4 regions of the Bacillus sp. LQ16 genome follow, and region 1 is predicted to be linked to each of the others. Evidence: riboswitches for the same ligand, from Rfam matches in the RefSeq annotation. Region 1 holds a riboswitch; each other region holds the start of a gene.
What was found. Region 1 has a riboswitch for S-adenosylmethionine ahead of AC3EMB_RS02115 (cyclase family protein). Riboswitches for the same ligand answer to the same signal wherever they lie in the genome.
Positions count from the first base shown of each region.

Region 2: another riboswitch for S-adenosylmethionine. It lies ahead of AC3EMB_RS17220 (amino acid ABC transporter permease); the one in region 1 lies ahead of AC3EMB_RS02115 (cyclase family protein).
Region 3: another riboswitch for S-adenosylmethionine. It lies ahead of AC3EMB_RS15520 (M20 family metallopeptidase); the one in region 1 lies ahead of AC3EMB_RS02115 (cyclase family protein).
Region 4: another riboswitch for S-adenosylmethionine. It lies ahead of AC3EMB_RS24665 (methionine ABC transporter ATP-binding protein); the one in region 1 lies ahead of AC3EMB_RS02115 (cyclase family protein).

Region 1 is NZ_CM173491.1:409,800-413,242, forward strand. It holds gene AC3EMB_RS02110 (hypothetical protein) at 147-527, shown strand; gene AC3EMB_RS02115 (cyclase family protein) at 556-1,188, opposite strand; SAM riboswitch class I at 1,274-1,386, opposite strand; gene AC3EMB_RS02120 (PRK06851 family protein) at 1,536-2,645, shown strand; gene AC3EMB_RS02125 (nucleotidyltransferase domain-containing protein) at 2,758-3,443, shown strand, end outside.
Region 2 is NZ_CM173491.1:3,437,886-3,441,328, forward strand. It holds gene AC3EMB_RS17215 (amino acid ABC transporter ATP-binding protein) at 1-616, opposite strand, end outside; gene AC3EMB_RS17220 (amino acid ABC transporter permease) at 636-1,304, opposite strand; SAM riboswitch class I at 1,374-1,482, opposite strand; gene AC3EMB_RS17225 (VanW family protein) at 1,712-2,623, opposite strand; gene AC3EMB_RS17230 (hypothetical protein) at 3,053-3,382, shown strand.
Region 3 is NZ_CM173491.1:3,084,938-3,088,380, reverse strand. It holds gene AC3EMB_RS15525 (AAA domain-containing protein) at 1-1,309, shown strand, start outside; SAM riboswitch class I at 1,386-1,487, shown strand; gene AC3EMB_RS15520 (M20 family metallopeptidase) at 1,576-2,781, shown strand; gene AC3EMB_RS15515 (Lrp/AsnC family transcriptional regulator) at 2,948-3,388, opposite strand.
Region 4 is NZ_CM173491.1:4,847,192-4,850,634, reverse strand. It holds gene gcvH (glycine cleavage system protein GcvH) at 1-92, shown strand, start outside; gene AC3EMB_RS24680 (toprim domain-containing protein) at 583-927, shown strand; gene AC3EMB_RS24675 (thioredoxin family protein) at 931-1,239, shown strand; gene AC3EMB_RS24670 (hypothetical protein) at 1,392-1,736, shown strand; SAM riboswitch class I at 1,862-1,969, shown strand; gene AC3EMB_RS24665 (methionine ABC transporter ATP-binding protein) at 2,148-3,173, shown strand; gene AC3EMB_RS24660 (methionine ABC transporter permease) at 3,166-3,443, shown strand, end outside.

The DNA.
Region 1 (3,443 bases):
TTTTATAAAATACTTCGTTTATAATGGAGGAAAATATCGACATGAGATTGATTGCTCATGTAACGGTTCAGTAGTGTTATGAAAAGATAAGAAGGGGTGCACGCGCATCCTTTTTTCTATGCAGATATTATGAAAGAGGTGGTATGATGGAATTAACATTAAATTCGACTGTATGTTTACACACGATTCAATTTCGAAAAGAGCAAAAGAATTATATTGTAAAAGATACAATTACAGGAGAAAAATATGAAATGCCGCCACTTTGGATTGATGCATTGGCAATGATGCGTGACGGTTTTTTATTGGGGGAAATTGAGGAGAAATTAAAAGAAGAGTATCCATCCGAAGAAGTGAATATGTTAGCATTCACGAGGCAACTGTTAGAACTAGAACTTGTTGAAATGGTAGATGGAGAAGAGATAGCTTGCACAAAGAAGAAAGAGATAGATTGTTTAGCTTGGGTGCGTCCCCGTGTGGAACAATTCTTTCTTAATTTAAATAGAAAATATAGAAGCAAAGACCAATAGTGGCCTTTGCTTTTTTTATAGGCTGTGTTTAAAAAATAACAGCAAATGCTCTTGCGAAAGCACCGTCACTATTTTTAATTTTTAAAGGTGCTGCTGAGAAAAAGAAACGTTTTGTTTCGATAGCATCTAGATTTGTTAAGTTTTCAATTAAGTAAATATTATTCCCTAGTAATATGTGATGAATCGGTGATGTTTCTGTTGTGACTTCATCAGGAGAAATGAAATCTAAACCGATAGATTTTACTTTTAATCGCACTAGTTCTTTAGCTAATTCTTCAGAAAGATAAAATGCTTCTTTCTCATAAGCTTCTGTATTCCATTTGGTGGATAGATTAGAATGAAAAATAACAATATCACCTTCTTTTATATCAGCATTATGCAATACTGCCTTAGGTAATTTTCGTTCTTGAATATGTGTTACATCTATAAGAACAGCTTCGCCTACAAATTGATCCAGCGGTAATCGATCGATGGTCGTTGCGCCTGAAATAAAATGCGCAGGGGCATCACAATGCGTGCCAACATGAACGACAGAATGAAAATCTGTAACTTGATAGCCTGATTCTTCAACACTTGTAACAGCTTCTAGTTGTATTTTAGGTGTTCCAGGAAATTGAGACATATTATTTTCAAATGTTTGCGATAGATCAATTACTTTCATTTTACATACCTCCAATATATGTTTTTCAAATAATAAAAAGCTCATCCTTCAGTATCAAGAAAGATGAGCTTTACATGCTAGTTGAGTTTTATCTTCCAAAATGCAATGCATTTTGCAGGAATTAGCACCTATTCAGTTTGTATAAACTGAGGTTGCTGGGCTTCAAAGGGCCGGTCCCTCTGCCTCTCTTGATAAAGAAGTATTCAGTTTTTAAAATCTGAATTTTCCGATAGTTAAATTGTAATTCATTTCCTTTTTTCGTGCAATACAAAATAGGTATTCACCCAAATAAAGCTGCTCGCATATTGTAGCTTATGTAAATAGAATGCTGCGAAGGAGTGAGTGCAGTGACAGGAAATATATTAAATTATTATGCTGGTGGTAATACAGCTAGGGGATTTCACAATTTATACGAAGAGAATTTAAAAGGATTAGACAGAGTATTTATCTTAAAGGGTGGCCCAGGAACGGGAAAATCTTCTTTAATAAAGGCAATAGGTCGTGAATGGATTGAAAAAGGATATGATATTGAATTTTTGCATTGTTCTTCTGATAATAAATCGGTTGATGGTGTAATTATCCCAAAATTAAAAGCAGGAATTGTTGATGGGACATCGCCGCATGTTATTGAGCCAAAAATGCCAGGAGTTGTTGAAGAGTATATAAATTTAGGAATTGCTTGGGACTCAGATAAACTAAGAAAGCAGAAGTTAGAAATTGAAAGATTTGTTTCAGAAGCAAGCAAAGCTTTTCAGTCTGCTTACGCACGTTTTAAAGAGGCATTGGTTATACATGATGAGTGGGAGAAGATATATATTGATAATATAGATTTTAATAAAGCAAATGAACTAACCAATCAGCTAATCCAGAAATTATTTGCAGATAAAAACGGGAGACAATCGCTTGTAAAACATCGTTTTTTAGGAGCTGCTACACCGAAAGGAGCAGTTGATTTTGTTCCTAATTTAACAGAAGGGTTACCACATCGTTATTTTATAAAAGGGCGCCCAGGCTCTGGAAAATCAACGATGCTCAAAAAGTTAGCTAAGGCAGCTGAAGAAAAAGGATTTGAAGTTGAAGTATATCATTGCGGATTTGACCCGCATAGTCTTGATATGGTTATCGTAAGAGAATTAGGCTTTGCAATTTTTGATAGCACCGCACCACATGAATATTTTCCAAGTCGCGAGGGTGATGAAATTATTGATATGTATGCCCTTATTGTTACGCCAGGGACGGATGAGAAATATGCGAAGGAAATTCGTGATGTTTCCATTCAATATAAAGCAAAAATGAATGAGGCGATGTCTTTCTTAGCGAAAGCAAAATCGGTTCGTGATAAATTAGAACGAATTTATATTGCTGCTATGGATTTTTCAATAGTAGATGCATATAAAGAGGAGATTCAAAAAGAGTTTGAACGAATTGCTACTACTGTAATCGAAAAGCAACAATAGACGTTTCATTAGGCTGTCAGTAATTTCTGACAGTTTTTTTGGTATGTAGTAAAATTAGTATTGTATTTGTCGAATTTCCAAGGAAATAATCAAAAAATGGAGGTGTTATGCAATGAGAGAGAAAATCGAGTTGGAGTTAGAAAGAATTGAAAAAGAGAATGATGTGAAAATTTTATTTGCGGTAGAATCAGGGAGTCGTGCTTGGGGTTTTCCATCGAAAGATAGCGATTATGATGTTAGGTTTGTTTATATACACCCGGTAGAATGGTATTTATCAATTCATGACAAACGAGATGTAATTGAATATCCAATTAGTGATGATTTAGATATAAGTGGTTGGGATATTAAAAAGGCGTTGCAACTATTCGCGAAGTCGAATCCTGCTTTACTTGAGTGGATTCGATCACCAATTTTTTATTCGAAAAACTCTAATTTTCCAGAACTACTTCAACAGATGAGTGAGAAGAATTTTGATCCAAAAGCAACGATATATCATTATTTACATATGGCGTCGAAAAATTATCGTGAATTTTTGCAAGGTGAGAATGTAAAGCTGAAAAAGTACTTTTATGTATTACGTCCCATTTTAGCTTGTAAGTGGCTAGAAGAGAAAACGACCTTACCTCCTGTAGAATTTGACCGATTGATTAAAGAATTATCATTAGAACGTAGCGTATTAGATGAAATTGAAAAGTTGTTAATAAAGAAAAAAGCAGGTACTGAATTAGATGTTGGATTGAAAATTAAGGTGCTAAATCAATTTTTAGAAGAACAAATTCATTACTATCAGCAATATGT
Region 2 (3,443 bases), 2.4 Mb from region 1:
CCACCTCTTTTGCAAAATTCATTTCATGTGTAACAACAACCATCGTTATGTGCTGTCTTGCCAAGTCTTTAATAACTTGCAATACCTCATTCACCAATTCTGGATCAAGTGCGGAAGTCGGTTCATCAAACAATAATACTGCGGGATTTAAAGCCATTGCCCTAGCAATCCCTATCCTTTGCTGTTGCCCTCCTGATAACATTGTTGGATAAAAATCTTCTTTATCAGCTAAGCCTACTTGTTTTAATATTTTTCTCGATATTCCCTTTGCCTCTTCTTCACTTTTTTTCTGTACAACCGTTAATGCCGTTGTAATATTTTGCAATGCTGTTTTATTTTTAAATAAATTATAATTTTGAAAAACCATTGCCGTTTTTTGACGCAATTGTATTATTTCTTTTTTATAAAGTCTCTTCGCATGAATCTCTAAATCTTCAATTCTAATACTGCCATCATTCGGTTGTTCTAATAAGTTTAAACACCTTAATAATGTCGATTTACCCGAACCAGAAGGTCCAATAATGACTACTACTTCTCCCTTATTTACAGTAAGTGAAATCCCTTTTAGTACTTCATTATGTTTGTAAGACTTATACAAATCTCTTATCTCAATCATATATATCACCTCATTTCTGTTACAAATATGGTGCATCAAGTTTCTTTTCTAACTTTTTCTGTCCCCAGCTAATTACGATTGTAATAATCCAATATACTATCGCTACCGCTAAATAACTTTCCATATAACGATATGATTGTGCCGCTAGCATTTTCGCTTGTGCTAAAATTTCAGCCACCCCAAGTGCAAAAGATAACGAAGATTCTTTTAACAATCCAACAAAATTATTTCCAAGTGACGGTACTGCGACACGAATAGCTTGCGGAAAAATAATTTGTCGCATCGCTTGCGCCTTTGTCATTCCAACTGATAAACAGGCATCCATTTGCCCTGATTCCACAGCATTTAATGAACCTCGAATAATCTCTGATAAATAAGCAGCATTATTTAAACTTAGGCCAATTAAAGTTGCTTGCATAGCTGTAAGCACTGTAAATGTCGGAAAGATTTGTGGTAATCCGAAATATAAAACAAACAATTGAACTAATAACGGGGTTCCTCTAAAGAAAGAGATATACACTCTTGCAATTGAATATAAATATTTCGTTTTATTTTTCGTTATGATCGCCAAGCCGATCCCTATAACGAAGGAAATAATCATTGAAACTACAGTAATCCCTAAAGTTATGTATACATATTTAAATAATTGCGGAAAACTTTCTAAAAAATACGTTACATCAAACTTCACTCTATCCCCCCTCTCTAAACAAAAAACTCTTCTTACGCATATAAGAAGAGTTAAATGTGAATCCATTTCTCCTCATCTTTCAAACGCCTATTGCGTTCGCTGGAGTTAGCACAGTACTTTGATACAGCCTGTTGCTGAGATTTCATCGGGCCAGTCCCTCCATCTCTCTTGATAAGAAAACCAATAAATTTTTCCATTTATTTAGTTGTTATTATGAAGAATACACCCCATTACTAATAATGTCAATAAGAAAACTATGAATTAAATTTAATGCTTTTTTTAGACTGTCTTACTCCTATTAAATTTCCTCCTGTTCATTATATCTTGAGGTGTAATATTGATTGCACAAAAAAGCCATTAATTCTATCAAACTTAGAAATAATGGCTTTTTTATAAAGGTATTATACTTATCTCATTTTATGTACTTCAGCAACTAGCTTTCCACCCTGAATGCCCATATAAAGCTTCACAGGTGCATCATTCGTATTTTCAAATACTAAATCTAAATATGGATATGCAATTGTAGCATCTCTTCCTTGTGGAACATAACCTACCGTTTTAGAATGTGTAGTTCTCTCCACCATTTTCAGGCCAGCTTGATCTGCTGCATTGTATAAAGTTGAAGATGTTTGACAAACACCACCGCCATATCCATCTACTAATTTACCATCAACTATTTCTTTCCCTAATTGATATCCTTTATCTGGTGTCGTATCACCGATTAATGAATTAAAAGAGAAACGGTCTCCTTTTGCTAACACAACTCCATTTATGCTCGCTGCTGACAAACGAATATTCTCAATACGGCCACCTGTTGAACCACCTAAGTTCGTTTCATATCTACCAATTACCGTACCATTTCCTTGCGCATCACTTAATGTTGCGACTGGTTTTTTCTCCACAATCGGCAACTGATACGTAGCATCCCACATACCAACGTTTAACAATTTATCTACTAATTCTTTTTCCATTAATTCATAAGAAGGTTTTCCTTCTTGCCAACTTCCATCAGGTGCTATACGTGAAGGAACCATTTTTTTGTCGACGCTTTTTCCAACCTCACCAACAACCTTTGTTACAGACTTTTTAAATTTCGCTTCATCTTCAAAATAGCCTAAACCAGATAAATCTAATTTTTTCACTTCAGTACCAGTTCGACCATCAACTAAACTAATAGTATCTTGCACTTCTGCTTTAGCCTCTACAGTGTGCCCACCAATATCACTTACCAATGCAACATCACTTACTTTTGCACCACAACCACTCACTACAGCTACACATAACACCCCAACTAATATACCCTTTACTTTACGGAACAATATACTCTCTCCCTTTCCCCAACATCACTATTATGTATTTATTTCATTTTTATGTATGTTTTGTTACAATCATTTTACAATATGTTTATAAAATGTTACAAGTTATTTTTCACTCTATATAAATTACTCTTTTCTTTTATAAATGTCTATACATATTTACATAAAAGTTTGAGTTTGATAGAATTGTAACTTTTATGTAAACTCTCTCTTTTATCCAGTATATACCATCAAGCAAAAGAAATACAAATCAAAAACCCTCAAGCTATTTTTTATAAAGTGAAACTTTAATCAGTGGGGTCTTACTGCCCGTTAATGCGGGATAAAGAAAAATCCCGTCAACATAAATAGGTATTTGCCGTGCCACCGCTCCGCTTTTGCACATACATTATGGTGAATTCAACCTATTTTAAAGAAATGGAGGATGTTATTATGTATCCCTACAATCCATATGATCCATATAATCAATATGCGTACCAACAACCACAGTATGACTTACAAGCACAATATCAATCTTATATAGATCAAGCAGAGCAAACGAATCCATATGACCAAAATAGACAATTCCAACTTCCAATCTCTTTTCCTGGCACTGGAAATCGTCAATTAGAAAGACGCGTAAATGAGCTTGAACAAAGAGTACGTCAACTAGAAAATACAGTTGAGCGCCATACACGTAGACTAAACCGCTTAAACCAACGTTTACGTACAGTAGAAAACAGACTAAACATTCCATTCGCAGCATTAGAAGACGGATTTTAATCGAGAAAATAAAAATTATATAAGGAAGGGGCTCCCCCTTCCTTATATAAATTGACGAAAG
Region 3 (3,443 bases), 2.7 Mb from region 1:
TGCCATTGATTCACTTATTTATGAGCGTACATTCGATTTAGTTGTCGTAGATGAAGTGAGTATGGCGTTCGTTCCGCAAATCGCATTAGCTGCTTCACTTGGAAAACGTATCGTTGTTTGTGGCGACTTTTTACAATTACCTCCAATTGCGATGGCAAACCATGAACTCGTTCGCAAATGGCTTGGGGAAGATATGTTTTACCACGCTGGGATTGTTGATTCTGTAAATAAATCAGAAGCGCATCCGAACCTATTTATGTTGCAGGAACAAAGACGTATGCATGCGGATATATCGAAGTTTACAAACTCATTTATTTATAAAAATAGAGTATACGATCATCCGTCTGTTTCAGAGCGTAAAGAACTTGCGCAATTGCAGCCGTTCGCAAATGAAGCGAGTGTTTTATTTGATACGAGCCAAATGGGAGCTTTTTCGTTAAAAGATGCTGCTTCTGGTTCACGTTTTAACATTATGTCTGGTTTAGTAGCGATGCAAATGATGTTAATCGGATTGTTAGACGGTGTTCAGTCTATTGGTGTTGTGACACCTTACAGGGCGCAGTCACGCTTTTTATCGACGTGTATTAGAGAAATGTTGCAGAGAACGAAATATCAAAACATACCAGTTTTAGCGGCGACAGTTCATAAGTTCCAAGGTTCTGAAAGAGATATGATGATCTTTGATACAGTTGACAGTTATCCGCAGGAACGACCTGGCGTATTATTCTTTGATCACAAAAACCATCGCCTCGTCAATGTAGCAGTGACAAGGGCGAGAGGGAAGTTCATTCAATTATCAGATTGCCATTATATGCGTAAAAATCTTTCTAGAAAACAAGCGTTATCGCAATTAACAGCTCATATAGAACGTCATGGAGATGTGTATGATCGCACGACATCAAGACAATTGTGGGAACGGAAAATTTCGAAACGTTTACGCTGGTTTATGGAAATGAATCTTGAAGAGCCGAAAGGGCTATTAAAAGATATTCTAGCCGCAAAACGAAAAATTATTATTTCACTTCCAAGTACAAAACAAGTGGATAAGCGAGTATGGCAAGCGTTAATGCGTACAAATGCACAGATAACAGTTTATAGTGATGGACCAGTTCCACTGAAAAATGTAAAGTTACAAAGACAAAATAAAGCATTCCCGTTTATCGTAATTGATGATGAAATCTTCTGGGCAGGCGCACCGCTTACATCTCAAATGATGTTTGAAGGTAGTGCGGAATTTCCGTACGTATGTGCAAGACTGCAAGCACCAGAAACAATTGGTGTATTAAAAGGATTTTTAGATATTCGGTAAATTCGGATAGGAATTCCTTGACTTTTACTTAGAATGAACTTAGAATAAAAAATAATTTAATATAATTTTATGAAAATTCTTATCACGAGAGGTGGAGGGACTGGCCCTATGATACCTCGGCAGCGGATTCGTTATGAATACTGTGCCAATTCCAGCAAGGTAACTTGAAAGATAAGAAAGAAGCTCATTTTGACTGTATATACAGAAGCCTCTTTCTATCTTTTAGAAAGAGGCTTTTTTATGTGAAAATAAAAGGAGGAAGAACAATGGGAGCGACAGGAGTAACGTCACAAAGAAAAACAATTGAAGAGAGTATCGAAAGAAATAAGGAAAAGTACATAGAAACAAGTCATGATATTCATGCGAATCCAGAGATTGGTAACCAAGAGTTTTATGCATCTAGAACGTTAAGTTTATTGCTAGGCAGTGCAGGATTTCAGTTGCAGCACAATATAGCTGGACATGAAACGGGATTTATCGCGCGAAAAAGCTCTGGAAAACAAGGACCAGCAATCGCATTTTTAGCGGAGTACGACGCTTTACCAGGACTAGGCCATGCGTGTGGTCACAATTTAATCGGCACAATTAGTGTTGCAGCAGCAATTGCATTATCAGAAACGCTTGAAGAAATTGGCGGGGAAGTTGTTGTGTTTGGTACGCCAGCAGAAGAAGGCGGGCCAAATGGTAGCGCGAAATCAAGTTATGTAAAGGCAGGTTTATTTAAAGATATTGATGCGGCGCTTATGATTCATCCGAGCGGAAAAACAGCGACAACGAGTCCTTCACTAGCAGTCGATCCACTTGATTTTCATTTTTACGGAAAAACAGCTCATGCTGCAGCTTCGCCAGAAGAAGGGATTAACGCATTAGATGCGGTTATTCAGCTTTATAACGGTATTAATGCACTTCGCCAACAACTTCCGTCAGACGTGAGAATTCATGGCGTCATTACAGAGGGAGGAAAAGCACCTAATATTATTCCTGACTATGCCGCAGCAAGATTCTTCATCCGCGCAGCAACGCGAAAAAGATGTGCAGAAGTAACAGAAAAAGTAAAAAACATTGCTGAGGGAGCAGCGTTAGCAACAGGTACAAAAGTAAAAATTCATCAATTCCAAAATGAAATCGATGAATTACTCGTAACAAAAACATATAACGATATCGTAGCGGAAGAACTAGAACTATTAGGTGAAGATGTAAATCGTAAAGAAAGAGTAGGGATCGGTTCAACCGACGCAGGAAACGTAAGTCAAGTCGTACCGACAATTCATCCGTACATTAAAATCGGACCAGATGATTTAATTGCACATACGAATGAATTTAGAGAAGCAGCACGTTCAGAACTTGGAGATAAAGCATTAATTACATCGGCAAAAGCATTAGCAAATACGGCGTATCGATTAATTACGGAAGAAGGGTTGTTAGAGAAGGTGAAGGAGGAGTTTAGAGAGGCGCAGAGGAATCAAGGGTAAGGGGATTAAAGTGCTCTTTTCAAAGAGTAATCTAATTAATAAGTAGAGATACAAAAAGAACATTGAAATATCAATGTTCTTTTTTGTTTACTAGTCATTGATTTTGTTGGTTTTTCTCAAGAAAGAGAAACTTTTACTGTTAGTGAGGATAATACGTATCCCTTTATCAAAACGACAATTTCTCCTCAAATTCACTCTTTAATACTATTAAAGGAGATGACAAGCCAAATTGCATTAAGGAGTCTAAAAATGCAGCGAGGGAATCCATCGAATCGCTCATGACCTTCATCATATAATTAAATTCCCCACTAATTCGAAATAAATCTGTTACTTCAGGAGCTGCATTACAATACTGGATAAAATCAGAGCATTGGCTCGTTTTAAACATGATGAATGCTTGAATGTTTTTATTAATTTTTGCAGGCTCAAATTTCGTTCGATAAGCCGCTATAACTCCTTGATCTTCAAGCTTGTTAATACGTTCTTTTACAGCAGGTTGCGTCATGGATATAATTCGTCCTATTTCTGAAACAGAAATTCTCGCATTTTCATACAACAAGTTCATAATTTTATGATCGATTTCATCCAGTTTTACGGCGTTTTGCATTGTGTAGCCTCCTTATTTTTGTTTTCTAAAGTAAATTACGAATTATAACTATAAT
Region 4 (3,443 bases), 940 kb from region 1:
CATGGATGGTTAAAGTTGAACTTTCTGATGCAAGCCAAGTTGAGAAGTTATTAACTGCAGAAAAATATGCAGAAATGACAAACCAAGACTAATTATAGTCGACTAAAGGACAGCCTTTGTGCTGTCCTTTTTTATTTTGTGTAAAATAATGAATGTAGAATCATATACTAATTATCGTGTAGGAGAACGTTTTTTGAAAAAACTTTTTCGTTTAATCTTTATGCAGGTCTAGCCGTTTTTGTTTTTCGTTGTCTAGCTCCAGCGACTAGATTGTTCGGTGGCTTCGCTTCTTCCTACAAGGCAAAAAGCGCCTCTACGTCAGAAGCTCCATCCCCCTCACAATCTAAATGAGCCGCTTGCGCTTTTCATTGTCTAGCTCCAACTCCTAGCCCTTCATGTCTAAGAACCTTCCGCACGAGAAGACAAAAAGCGTCTTCTGTACGGAAGAACCTTAGCCAACAGGGCTAAACAGTCGGTTTCGCTTTTCTTTTGCAAAAATAAACAGGAAACAACATGAAAATAACGAATATACTATATACTAAGTTCAAGGTTGTATAGTATATGGTGATCGGGTGATGACATATGATTTATGTGGAAAAAGTCATTATTGTAGAAGGTACATCAGATAGAAGAAAGATTGAATCTATTATTCGTGAACCAGTGGAAATTGTTTGTACAAATGGTACAATTGGTTTGTCGAAAATGGATGAGCTCGTTGATCAGTTTTTTGATAAGGAAGTGTATGTGCTAGTGGATGCTGATGATGCTGGAGAAAAGTTAAGGAAACAATTTCGAAAAGAATTTCCGCAAGCCGAGCATATCTATATTGATCGCTCGTACCGAGAAGTGGCAACTGCGCCATCTACACACTTAGCAAATGTATTATGGGGAGCCGACATTGACGTTTATACAGAATATTTACGGTAAGGAATGATAGAAGTGATCGATTGGACAGGAGCCGAAGCTACAGCCCTAATAGAGAATGAAGAAAAAACAGTGTTATATGTATATACTCCAATGTGTGGAACATGCCAATTAGCAAAAAAGATGTTAACAGTCGTTGAGATGACAATTGAAGGCCTCAAAATTGGGATGTTAGATTTAAATTATGCTCCGCATTTAGCGAAAGAGTATGGGATTGAAAGTGTACCTTGTTTACTTGTTTTTGAAAATGGGACACTGATGAAGAAGATATATGCATTTCATTCGGTTGAATATTTATATACGGAATTAAAGTAGGCGGCAAAATTTTTGCCGCCTCGACATATTTCTTGGGAAATATGTCGAGATGCAGGATGGATACAGTATTTGTCGAGCGAAAATAACAGGATTGCTCTTTAGTGAGAGGGAATGGTATGTAATAGAAAGTGATATGAAGGATGTGATTTAGGGTGAGATTATATTCTTTGCTTCAATCATTTGTAAATTACGCTAATGGTCAATATCATTTAGAGCCACTTTTAAGACAAGAAGAAAAAACTGTTAATTTCCGCTTTAGAGATGAAAGTTGTTCGTTACAAATTTCAAGAGATTATATAGAGCTGGTACATGAGGAAAGAGGAACGGAACAAATCATTTGCTTAGACGAAAAGGATATAGAACAATTGGTGAATGGAAATGTACGATTGCAAATGTTAATGAATGATGGACGTGTACAATATTCAGGAACGTACCGAACGATGTTATTAGTGGAATCGATGTTTCATATATGTAAACCGATGTCAGTAGGTGCTTAAAATTCTGAAGTTTCATTTTTTACGAAAATTTCTGTTGACATGGTGAGTGTATATTGATACAATTCAAGTCATAAAATATAGACAATTTCATAAATTTCAAATCAGACGAAAATTGAATCTGATTTCTCTTATCAAGAGAGGTGGAGGGACTGTGCCCTGTGAAGCCCGGCAACCGTCAACTTATGTTGAAATGGTGCCAATTCCTGCAAAGCGAATGCTTTGAGAGATGAGAGAGAGGGATAATGTTGTTATATACGCATATAAACCTTTCTGCTTCTCTAAAGCAGAAAGGTTTTTTTATTGTTTGAATGTGGAGGACATTCAAATAATAAAAGTAATGATAACAGTGGACTACACGCATTAAAAATAAAAAATTGCGGAGTCGACCTAAACAAAAAAGGGGTGAACATCATGATTCTATTAGAGAATGTAAGGAAAATATATAAGGCGAAAAGCGGTGATGTCACTGCTGTAGATAACGCCAATTTAAAAATAGAAAAAGGCGAAATATTTGGTGTTATCGGATATAGCGGCGCTGGGAAAAGTTCTTTAATCAGATTGTTTAATCAGTTAGAGAAACCGACTTCTGGCCAAATTACAATTGCGAATCGTGTTATATCAGCAATTACAGGAAGTGAACTTCGTAAGGCAAGGCAAGAAATCGGAATGATTTTTCAGCACTTCAACTTACTTTGGTCACGAACTGTACGTGAAAATATAGAGTTTCCACTTGAAATTGCAGGTGTTGATAAAACGAAGAGAAGAAAACGTGTTGATGAATTAATTCATCTTGTTGGATTAGAAGGAAGAGGAGACGCGTACCCATCTCAGCTGAGCGGGGGACAAAAACAACGCGTTGGGATTGCAAGAGCATTAGCTAACAACCCACAAGTACTTTTATGTGATGAGGCAACGTCAGCTCTTGATCCAGAAACGACAGATCAAATTTTGGATTTACTATTAGACATTAATAAGCGCCTTGGTTTAACAATTGTACTCATTACACATGAGATGCACGTAATTCGAAAGATTTGTAATCGAGTGGCGGTAATGGAGAGAGGAAAGATTGTAGAAACGGGTCCAGTACTTGATGTATTCCGTAATCCGAAGCAAGATATTACGAAACGATTTGTACAGCAGTTAACAGATTCTGAAGATACAAATGAAACGATTGAAAGTTTAATTGAAAAATATCCAGATGGAAAAGTGATTCGTTTGCAGTTTATCGGTGAGGCTGTAGAAAGACCAGTGCTTCAACGATTGATGCAACGCAGTGATATAGAAGTTAGCATTTTGCAAGGAAATATCGCACAAACGAATAACGGTTCTTACGGTAGTTTAGTTGTTCATTTAAATGGTGAGGAAACAGCGATCCAGCAAGCAATAGAAGGAATTCATCAAGATCAAGTAGAGCTGGAGGTGATTGCACATGGATAAGTTACTCGCAAATGTTGATTGGAATCAAATGTTAGAAGCAACTGGTGAAACGTTATATATGACGGCAATCGCAGCTCTTGCGACATTTGTTTTAGGACTAATTTTAGGATTGTTACTCTTCATGACAGCGAAAGATAATTTATGGGAAAACAAATCAATTAATACGGTGATTGGAGCATTCGTAAACATATTCCGTTCTATACCGTTCATCATTTTAATTATTTTATTAATCCCATTCACAAAGATTCTTCTTGGAACAATTCTTGGAGC